DNA from 3 places in the Clostridium sp. MF28 genome. Region 2 is predicted to be linked to each of the others. Evidence: a T-box and tRNA genes for the amino acid it is inferred to sense, from the RefSeq annotation. Region 2 holds a T-box; the other regions hold tRNA genes.

Region 1 (3,271 bases), 2.3 Mb from region 2:
CCGCTTTAAAGAAATCTTGATTTTCACTATGGAAACACCCAAATGGGCGAGATATATTCTTATTAGTAATATTACATCTTCCATTGCCAGTTACAAGAATTTTTTTGCCAATTCTATCGTTGCTCTCAATAATTGCCACATCAAGTCCAAAATCTTTGGCTATTATTGCAGCCATTAGGCCAGAGGCACCACCGCCGACAATCATTAAATCGTGATAAATCATTATAACAATCACTCCCTATGTATGTTTTATTGACCATATAAAATTAAATCACATATTTTACCCAGTGCTAAAATAAACTGAATATTTTAAGTATACCATTAATTTATTAATTACTACTAAAATAAAAGGATTCAAATCATATTATTCAATATTTTATAATACTTTTAATAAATTTTATCATAGTAATATTAAGGTTAAAAGAAAGGAATACTAAAAATGAGGTGATTTTATAATGGAAGTAAAGGTAATTAATATGAATTCGGGAGATTTCGAAAGAGTATTTAAAGTGATCAGAATGAACTTTGATAATATAATGGTTAATTATCCCAATATGAGTGGGGTAAAGAGTTTTTCTTTTAATGATGTGGAATGTATAAGTGAAAGTGATATAGATAAATTTTTAATTAATAATAGAAATTTCTTGAAAATTAAATTAAAAAGAGGGATATCAGTACTTTTTTACAATGCACTATATGAATCATTAAAGTTAGAAATTAAAGAAGAGGTAAAAAATCTAAGTATTTTAAGAGATAAATATAAACTGTACAAAAGTAAAGTATGGGAAAAGGAAATGCTGTTATTTATAAATAATAAATTTCCTTTAGAAGTTAAGCTTCAGGAAAAAATTTTAAAAAGAATGGATATAGTATAAATATTAATAAAATAGATAAAGAAGATTTTTTAGAAATATGTTGTGGTGAAATAAAAAATATTGAAGAGCAAATTAATTTAAAAAAAGATCTTTTATCTAGTCTGAAGGAGGCTAGAGATTATATTTAAGGAACCTCTGAAATGTAGATATAATGCCACTTTATTAAAAATAAATAATATAAAAATAAAAAAAATGAAAAAATGTGTTGACAGGGAATCTAATTTTGGGTATTATAGTCTATGTGGTCAGCAGCTTGAATAACTCAAGGACATCTAGTTAAGACATTTAAGCGAAAGACAATATAGCATGGCTCCTTGGTCAAGCGGTTAAGACACCACCCTTTCACGGTGGTAACAGGGGTTCGATTCCCCTAGGAGTCACCATTTATATCTATCTTATGGGCGCATAGCTCAGCTGGGAGAGCACCTGCCTTACAAGCAGGGGGTCACAGGTTCGAGCCCTGTTGTGCCCACCATAAGATGGCTCAGTAGCTCAGTTGGTTAGAGTGCCGGCCTGTCACGCCGGAGGTCGAGGGTTCGAGCCCCTTCTGAGTCGCCATTTAAAATATGCTGGCATGGCTCAACGGTAGAGCAGCTGACTTGTAATCAGCAGGTTGTAGGTTCGATTCCTATTGCCAGCTCCATTTTAAATAAACATAACAAAACTTAATATGGCTCCTTGGTCAAGCGGTTAAGACACCACCCTTTCACGGTGGTAACAGGGGTTCGATTCCCCTAGGAGTCACCATTTTATCTATCTTATGGGCGCATAGCTCAGCTGGGAGAGCACCTGCCTTACAAGCAGGGGGTCACAGGTTCGAGTCCTGTTGTGCCCACCATAAGATGGCTCAGTAGCTCAGTTGGTTAGAGTGCCGGCCTGTCACGCCGGAGGTCGAGGGTTCGAGCCCCTTCTGAGTCGCCATTTAAAATATGCTGGCATGGCTCAACGGTAGAGCAGCTGACTTGTAATCAGCAGGTTGTAGGTTCGATTCCTATTGCCAGCTCCATTTTAAATAAACATAACAAAACTTAATATGGCTCCTTGGTCAAGCGGTTAAGACACCACCCTTTCACGGTGGTAACAGGGGTTCGATTCCCCTAGGAGTCACCATTTTATCTATCTTATGGGCGCATAGCTCAGCTGGGAGAGCACCTGCCTTACAAGCAGGGGGTCACAGGTTCGAGCCCTGTTGTGCCCACCATAAGATGGCTCAGTAGCTCAGTTGGTTAGAGTGCCGGCCTGTCACGCCGGAGGTCGAGGGTTCGAGCCCCTTCTGAGTCGCCATCAAAGAACAAGTTCTTATAGACTAGAACTTGTTCTTTTTTTATTGTTTAAAAAATTATAATCAAGTCAGATCTGTGGGTAAATTTTGAAAGTATTATAAGAACAAGTTATTAAAGGGAATTTAAATATAAATAAGATGTTAACACAGAATAACATAGTTTGCGAAACAGATTTTTCAAATAAATATGATTTATAATATCAATTTGTAGTAAAAATGAAAACTCTAATATGATAGTCATTAAGAGAATAAATATCATATTAGAGTTTAGTTTATTTAGATTATCTATTTTTTTCTAAATTTTTCTTAATCCTTATATCTTCAGAATAAAATTTGCAGAGCTTAAATTCTCCAATTAGTCTAGAAGCGATTCGCTCGCTATACTGCTTAGTTATTCCTGGCAAAGTTAAATTGGTTGAGATAAGCATTTTCTTATTAGCAAGAATTCTCTTGTTAATTATATTAAATAATTCAGTTACTGAAAATTCATTGAGGTGTTCTGCGCCTAAATCATCTATAATTAGTAAGTCACATTCTAGTAATAGTGATTCTAAACCTGAGTCATTATTGAATCTTATTTCCCTTAAATTCTTAATTAACTCATCAGAGGTTTTATAAATTACTAAGAATCCCATATCTAACACAGCTTTGGCAATACAATATGATAAATATGTTTTACCACTACCTGGATTTCCGAAAAATAATAAATTTGTTGATATTTCTGAAAAGCTAGGAAGATAGTCTTTTAATATATATTCTAAATTATTCTCCATGTTTTTTTTAGGAGAATATTTTTCATCTCCAAGTTTATGACTTGAAAACAAATTTAAATCAAAATTATCAAAGTTATTATACGATGTGGTATTTTCTAATTCTGAATTTTTATAGTATAACTTAATCAACCTTTGTTTATAGCAAGTACATTTTATATTGCCTATAAAGCCTGTATCCTTACATTTATTGCATTGATATCGCAAATTTAAATATTCAGGATCATAACCTCTTTCAACTAACATTTCGCACTTTTTTATTCTTAAATCTGTTATATTTTCCTTATAATCATCTATTGTCTTTTCACTATCTTTAGATTTGAGAATTGATACTGCCATTTTTA
Region 2 (3,271 bases):
TGAAGATAAGCAAAAGCGTATTCAAAAAGTAATGAAAGAAATACCTCCGAATTTACACTATATATCTATTGACTTTACAGAAAAGAATTGGGAAAGAAACATAATTAAATGCTCTCAATTTGAGCAAAGTAAAATAAGTTTTTGTAGTTTACTTGGCTTGAATTACTATTTAACTAAGAAAGATTTTGCATATGCAATTAATACTATTTCAAGCATTGTGCCGAAAGGTAGTAGCATTGTTTTTGATTATCAAGATGAAAACACATATACTTCTAAGGCAGGCGAAAGAGTTAAAAAGCAAATTGCACTAACTAATGCAACAAATGAAAAAATGCTTGCAAGTTATTCTTATTTAGAGTTGGAAAAACTATTGTCTGATAGTGATTTCTTAATTTATGAACATTTAACACCAGATGAAATAACGGAGCAGTATTTTAAAAAATATAATCAAGCGAATCCAGAACATCTTATAAGAGCATTTGATAATGTTAATTATTGCTTAGCAGTAAAAAAATAAAAGTGAAATTTAAGAAATAATTAATACGTTATTTTATTGAATTATGCATCAAATCTAAAACACATTATTCTAAACGGATGATGTGTTTTTTTTCAAAAAATAAAAAAGGAGAGAAGCTCATTAGTTGCACCCAAGATGCTAGCCTCAAAGGCAAGTGCTCATATTTTACAAAAGCATAAGTCTTATTTTTAGTTTGGATATGTTTGATAGTTTTTGTAATCAAAATATTTATGATTTTGATAAGTTACTACATAAATTTAGATTTAAAGTGGACATCTATATAGGGTTCCATATTGATAATAATACATATCAACTGTTTCAATTTCCTGAATAACAGCGATATTGAAATTTCATAAGTTTGAATATCATTGAGGAACCATATATATAAACATCTTAAGGATTAGACTTGTTAGATAAATATACTTACAAATTTGTTGGAACTTTAAGGTCTTATCTTTACCAGAAATTATAAATATATTTGTGGAGAAAACATTTGAAAATGAGCTGTTAAAGGTTCTTAGCGGTAGGTTGTTCCAGTTTAGCTTGTCAAACTGAAAGTTGGAGCATGCTAAACTGGATGCAACCTGCTGCCTAGAACCTTCAGCGATATTTTCATAGCTTTTCGGAATCAAATATTTATAATTTCGGCTTGTATATAACTGAGTTTATGGAAGCAAGAAAATTTTTGTGGTAAAAACTATTTACAAGATACTACAAAAGTGCTAGTATTTATTATTAATAAGAGCAAAGTGCACGTAACTCTTAAAAATTAAATATTTTCAGGCAATGAAAGGGAAAAGTATTATAGAGTACAGTTTTCAGAGAGGAAATGTCACCGACTGTAAGCATTTCTAAATATGACTATGAGAAAAACTACCCTGGAGCTATGGTTTATTAGCAGATTTTGTGAAATGCCATCGGTGAAAATCGTTAAAAATTTTAGAGAAGAATTGAGTTTATTTAATTCAATTTGGGTGGAACCACGGATATTATGCATTCGTCCCAAGGCTTGGGACGGGTGCTTTTTTTGTACAAAAATATATGAATTTAAAAAAGTATGAGACGCAATTTGGAATAAGTTGTGTTATCGATTATTAACCTATAGATATATCTAATGTTATAAAATCTTAAAGAAGGAGGTAACAAGTTTATGATAAATATAAAACTTAAAGATGGATCAATAAAAGAAATTGCAGATGAATCTAGTATTTATGATTTAGCAAATTCAATTAGTAAAAACTTAGCTAAAGTCGCAGTAGTGGGGGAAGTAAATGGGACATTAGTAGATTTAACTTACAAATTAAAAAATAATGATGAGGTAAATATTTTAACTTACGATGATGAAAAAGCAGTTGAAGTTATAAGACATTCTACTTCTCACGTTATGGCTCAAGCAGTTAAAAGAATTTATAAGGATTCAAAGCTTGCTATAGGACCTGCAATAAACAATGGTTTTTATTATGATTTTGATATTGAAAATTCATTATCCAATGAAGATTTAAATAAAATTGAAGCAGAAATGAATAAAATAATAAATGAAAATCTTAGCTTTGAAAGAATCGATATTTCTAGAGACGAAGCAATAAAATTAATGGAGGAAAAGGGAGAAACATATAAAGTAGAACTTATTAAGGATCTTCCTGAAGCTGAAAAGATATCTTTATATAAACAGGGCGATTATATAGACCTTTGCAGAGGGCCTCATATTCCATCAACAAAGTATATTAAGGCATTTAAACTATTAAGCGTTGCTGGAGCATATTGGAGAGGAAATGAAAAAAATAAGATGCTTCAAAGAGTTTATGGAGTTGCATTTTCTAGTAAGAAAGAATTAGAAGTGCATTTGCATAATTTAGAAGAAGCAAAGAAAAGGGATCATAGGAAATTAGGAAAAGAATTAAAATTATTTACTTTTGCAGAAGAAGGTCCAGGATTTCCATTTATGCTTCCTAAAGGAGTAATATTAAAAAATACCCTAATAGATTTTTGGAGAAAATTACATTACGAAGATGGTTATGTTGAAATTGAAACTCCAATAATGCTTAATAAGAAACTATGGGAGACTTCAGGGCATTGGTATCATTATAGAGAAAATATGTATACTTCAACAATTGATGAAGAAGAATTTGCTTTAAAGCCAATGAATTGCCCAGGTGGAATGTTAGTTTATAAATCAGAATCACATTCATATAGAGATTTTCCAATGAGAGTTGGAGAATTAGGACGAGTTCATAGACATGAGCTTTCTGGAGCACTCCATGGTCTTATGAGAGTAAGAGCATTCACACAAGACGATGCACATATATTTATGTTACCAGATCAAATAAAGTCAGAAATAAAAGGCGTTATTAATTTAATTGACAAGGTATATTCAAAATTTGGGTTTAAGTATAATTTAGAACTTTCTACAAGGCCAGAGGATTCAATGGGAAGTGATGAAGAATGGGAATTAGCAGAAAGCTCATTGAAAGGTGCCTTAGATGAATTAAATCTTGAATATAAAATAAATGAGGGTGACGGAGCTTTTTATGGGCCTAAAATAGATTTTCATCTTGAAGATAGCATAGGCAGAACTTGGCAATGTGGAACAATTCAGTTAGATTTTCAATTGCCTCAAAGGTTTGAATTAGAGTATGTAGGTAGTGATGGAGAAAGGCATAGACCAATAGTAATCCATAGAGTAGTATTTGGAAGTATAGAAAGATTTATAGGAATATTAATAGAACATTTTGCTGGAAAGTTTCCAACATGGCT
Region 3 (3,271 bases), 2.9 Mb from region 2:
GCCTCTATAACAAACTTCTTAAGGTCTTCCTGAATTTGCTCTAAAGTAACCTTCTCATCATGTTGTGTTGATATAACTATAGTATCAATTCTCTTTGGCACATTATCTTCATATTCAACTGTTACTTGAGTTTTACCATCTGGTCTTAAGTAACTTAATGTACCATTCTTTCTTACCTCTGTAAGTCTTCTTGATAATTTATGAGCCATATATACTGGAAGCGGCATAAAATCTTCAGTTTCATTAGTTGCAAAACCGAACATCATTCCTTGGTCTCCAGCACCAACTGCTTCAACTTCATCTTTTTCACCTTTCTTTGACTCAAATGCTTCATCTACTCCCATAGCTATATCTGCAGATTGTTCATCTATCGATGTAAGAACTGAACATGTATCACAGTCAAATCCAAATTTTGCTCTATCATATCCAATTTCTCTTACTGTTTCTCTAACTACCTTAGGAATGTCAACATAACAATTTGTTGTTATCTCTCCCATTACCATAACCATACCTGTTGTTGTGCAAGTTTCACAAGCAACTCTAGCCATTGGATCTTTAGATAGAATAGCATCTAGTATAGCATCTGAAATTTGGTCACACATTTTATCAGGATGTCCTTCTGTAACTGATTCTGAAGTAAATAATCTTCTCATATCTTTTCTCTCCTTAGATTTAAATATTATAACTATCTTCACGAATAAAATTATTTTATTAAAAACTATACATAGCTTTATAGAATAATAATCGTTTATAAAAACTTCACCTTATTTAAATACAATAAATAATAGTCAAACTATTTTATTAATTGTTTCTTTGTATAATTTAAGCATGCGCAAACTTAAAAAAATAAAAAAGCTCTTCGATAAGAAGAGCGCAATTTAGCAATCATTTTCTTATCTTGTAGAAAACTCTACAGGAATTGGCACCTTATATAATACAGGTTGCCGGGTTTCACAGGGCCCTTTCCCTCCACCTCTCTTGATAAGAGTAACATAATTCAATTTTCAAAAGTATTTTATCATATGCTGTATAATTAGTCAATATTATCAATCAATTTTTATATAAGATAAAAAATAAAAAAGAATAAACTTAAGTTTATTCTTTTTGGTGGAGGAAGATGGATTCGAACCATCGAAACGAAACGTAACAGATTTACAGTCTGCCCCCTTTGGCCACTCGGGAATTCCTCCATATTATTTTATTGGAGCTGGCAATAGGAATCGAACCTACAACCTGCTGATTACAAGTCAGCTGCTCTACCGTTGAGCCATGCCAGCATATAATTATTAGATTTAGTAATTTTATAATGGTGGGCACAACAGGGCTCGAACCTGTGACCCCCTGCTTGTAAGGCAGGTGCTCTCCCAGCTGAGCTATGCGCCCATTATAAATTGGTGGAGGAAGATGGATTCGAACCATCGAAACGAAACGTAACAGATTTACAGTCTGCCCCCTTTGGCCACTCGGGAATTCCTCCATATTATTTTATTGGAGCTGGCAATAGGAATCGAACCTACAACCTGCTGATTACAAGTCAGCTGCTCTACCGTTGAGCCATGCCAGCATATATATTAGATTAGTAATTTTATAATGGTGGGCACAACAGGGCTCGAACCTGTGACCCCCTGCTTGTAAGGCAGGTGCTCTCCCAGCTGAGCTATGCGCCCATTATAAATTGGTGGAGGAAGATGGATTCGAACCATCGAAACGAAACGTAACAGATTTACAGTCTGCCCCCTTTGGCCACTCGGGAATTCCTCCATATTTATTTTTTATACCTTGTTGCCTCATTTGCCGGTCAACAATGATTAGTATATCGGTAAAGCGATTTTATTTCAACTCCAATATACACCCATATAAATAATTTAAATTCATATTACTCTCTATTTCTACAATATGCTCTCATTTAATATGTTAATCCTAATTATTTTTTATTCTTTTGTTAATCTCTTGTATATCTAAAAAAGAAGATGATATTTCTTGAATTTTCTTATAATCTTCTGTTGTTAATCTCCTTTTTAAGATTTTAAATATTTCTATTAGGCTTTCATTATCATTCGTATCTTCATAATATTCTTTTATTTTACCTATATCAAATGCAGATAATTTTTTTATTATTTTTTCAAGTTCCTTTTTATTATCTGTAGATAATTGACTTAACGCTTTTTCTTTATTTATTTTATATAATGGCTTCGAATACGAAACAGTTTCTTGTACAACAACTTCTTTTGCAGAATTTTCATCTTGCGGTTGCCAATATAACAGAAAATACATGTTTATTATTATTGTAGGAACTAAAACCAAATACATTAAAACTTTTTTCATATGCACCTCCTTATTTACTATTAATTTCCAAAAAACATTTTTTTATACTATCTTCTGTTAATTACTCATATATATATTTTATAAAGGAGGTATATGTCCCTTGAGCAAGCCAGATATTAAACTTGATCCTAAATTTTATTATAATTTAGCTTTAGAAGTTAAAAAATTTATATCAAAAGACACCATAATAGTTTGTATTGGTACTGACAAATGTATTGGGGATTGTTTAGGTCCTCTAGTTGGATCTATACTCACAGAAAACTTTTTTCCTTTACCTGTTTATGGAACTTTATCTTCTCCAATTCATGCTTTGAACATAGATGAACGATTAAATGAAATATATAGTAATCACCCTAATGCATCAATAATTGGTGTTGATGCCTGCTTAGGTGACGAAGATGATATTGGTGAAATTCGTATAAGGGACTATGCAATACATCCTGGTAAAGGAGTCGGAAAAGAACTTCCCGAGGTAGGAATTGCATCAGTTATAGGCATTGTGGACTCTAGTGATAATGCTGAATTCTTTTTTTCGCGAAGCATAAGACTCTCATTCATTATGGATATGGCTAAAATTATATCCAAAATATTTATTGATGCCTATAGTTTAAGTCACTGGAAATATCCTAAAATTTAGGTATTTTATATTTAACTAAATAAATAGCAGTCAATAGTGAAATTACTAATGACTGCTATTTATAAAGCTATTCTATAAGAACTATTTGCTGAGAATTAACTTGACTATCTAATTTATCTATATAATTAAGCACTTTGCCTGTACCGTTCGCAACACATTCAACTGAGTTCTCGGCTATAGTTGCTACTACGCCAGTCTTAAACTCTATAAGTTTATCTAACCCATGTATTAAAGCTCCCCCACCAGTCATTAATATTCCTCTTTCTATTATATCCGAGGCTAATTCAGGCGGTGTTCTTTCTAATACCT

The links. The T-box of region 2 lies ahead of thrS (threonine--tRNA ligase). A T-box ahead of a tRNA ligase gene usually reads a tRNA of that ligase, here a tRNA-Thr.
Region 1: it has a tRNA-Thr gene. The T-box ahead of thrS (threonine--tRNA ligase) is inferred to sense a tRNA for this amino acid. The anticodon was not compared.
Region 3: it has a tRNA-Thr gene. The T-box ahead of thrS (threonine--tRNA ligase) is inferred to sense a tRNA for this amino acid. The anticodon was not compared.

The regions. Positions count from the first base shown of each region.
Region 1 covers NZ_CP014331.1:3,306,223-3,309,493, reverse strand. The annotation lists gene AXY43_RS14200 (NAD(P)/FAD-dependent oxidoreductase) at 1-223, opposite strand, end outside; gene AXY43_RS14195 (hypothetical protein) at 456-875, shown strand; tRNA gene AXY43_RS14190 (tRNA-Glu) at 1,184-1,258, shown strand; tRNA gene AXY43_RS14185 (tRNA-Val) at 1,275-1,350, shown strand; tRNA gene AXY43_RS14180 (tRNA-Asp) at 1,357-1,433, shown strand; tRNA gene AXY43_RS14175 (tRNA-Thr) at 1,444-1,518, shown strand; tRNA gene AXY43_RS14170 (tRNA-Glu) at 1,548-1,622, shown strand; tRNA gene AXY43_RS14165 (tRNA-Val) at 1,638-1,713, shown strand; tRNA gene AXY43_RS14160 (tRNA-Asp) at 1,720-1,796, shown strand; tRNA gene AXY43_RS14155 (tRNA-Thr) at 1,807-1,881, shown strand; tRNA gene AXY43_RS14150 (tRNA-Glu) at 1,911-1,985, shown strand; tRNA gene AXY43_RS14145 (tRNA-Val) at 2,001-2,076, shown strand; tRNA gene AXY43_RS14140 (tRNA-Asp) at 2,083-2,159, shown strand; gene AXY43_RS14135 (ATP-binding protein) at 2,439-3,271, opposite strand, start outside.
Region 2 covers NZ_CP014331.1:980,647-983,917, reverse strand. The annotation lists gene AXY43_RS04190 (class I SAM-dependent methyltransferase) at 1-517, shown strand, start outside; T-box leader at 1,295-1,525, shown strand; gene thrS (threonine--tRNA ligase) at 1,668-3,271, shown strand, end outside.
Region 3 covers NZ_CP014331.1:3,920,913-3,924,183, reverse strand. The annotation lists gene metK (methionine adenosyltransferase) at 1-653, opposite strand, end outside; SAM riboswitch class I at 891-988, opposite strand; tRNA gene AXY43_RS17290 (tRNA-Tyr) at 1,106-1,190, opposite strand; tRNA gene AXY43_RS17285 (tRNA-Thr) at 1,203-1,277, opposite strand; tRNA gene AXY43_RS17280 (tRNA-Val) at 1,308-1,383, opposite strand; tRNA gene AXY43_RS17275 (tRNA-Tyr) at 1,393-1,477, opposite strand; tRNA gene AXY43_RS17270 (tRNA-Thr) at 1,490-1,564, opposite strand; tRNA gene AXY43_RS17265 (tRNA-Val) at 1,592-1,667, opposite strand; tRNA gene AXY43_RS17260 (tRNA-Tyr) at 1,677-1,761, opposite strand; gene AXY43_RS17255 (hypothetical protein) at 1,921-2,325, opposite strand; gene yyaC (spore protease YyaC) at 2,426-2,962, shown strand; gene AXY43_RS17245 (rod shape-determining protein) at 3,030-3,271, opposite strand, start outside.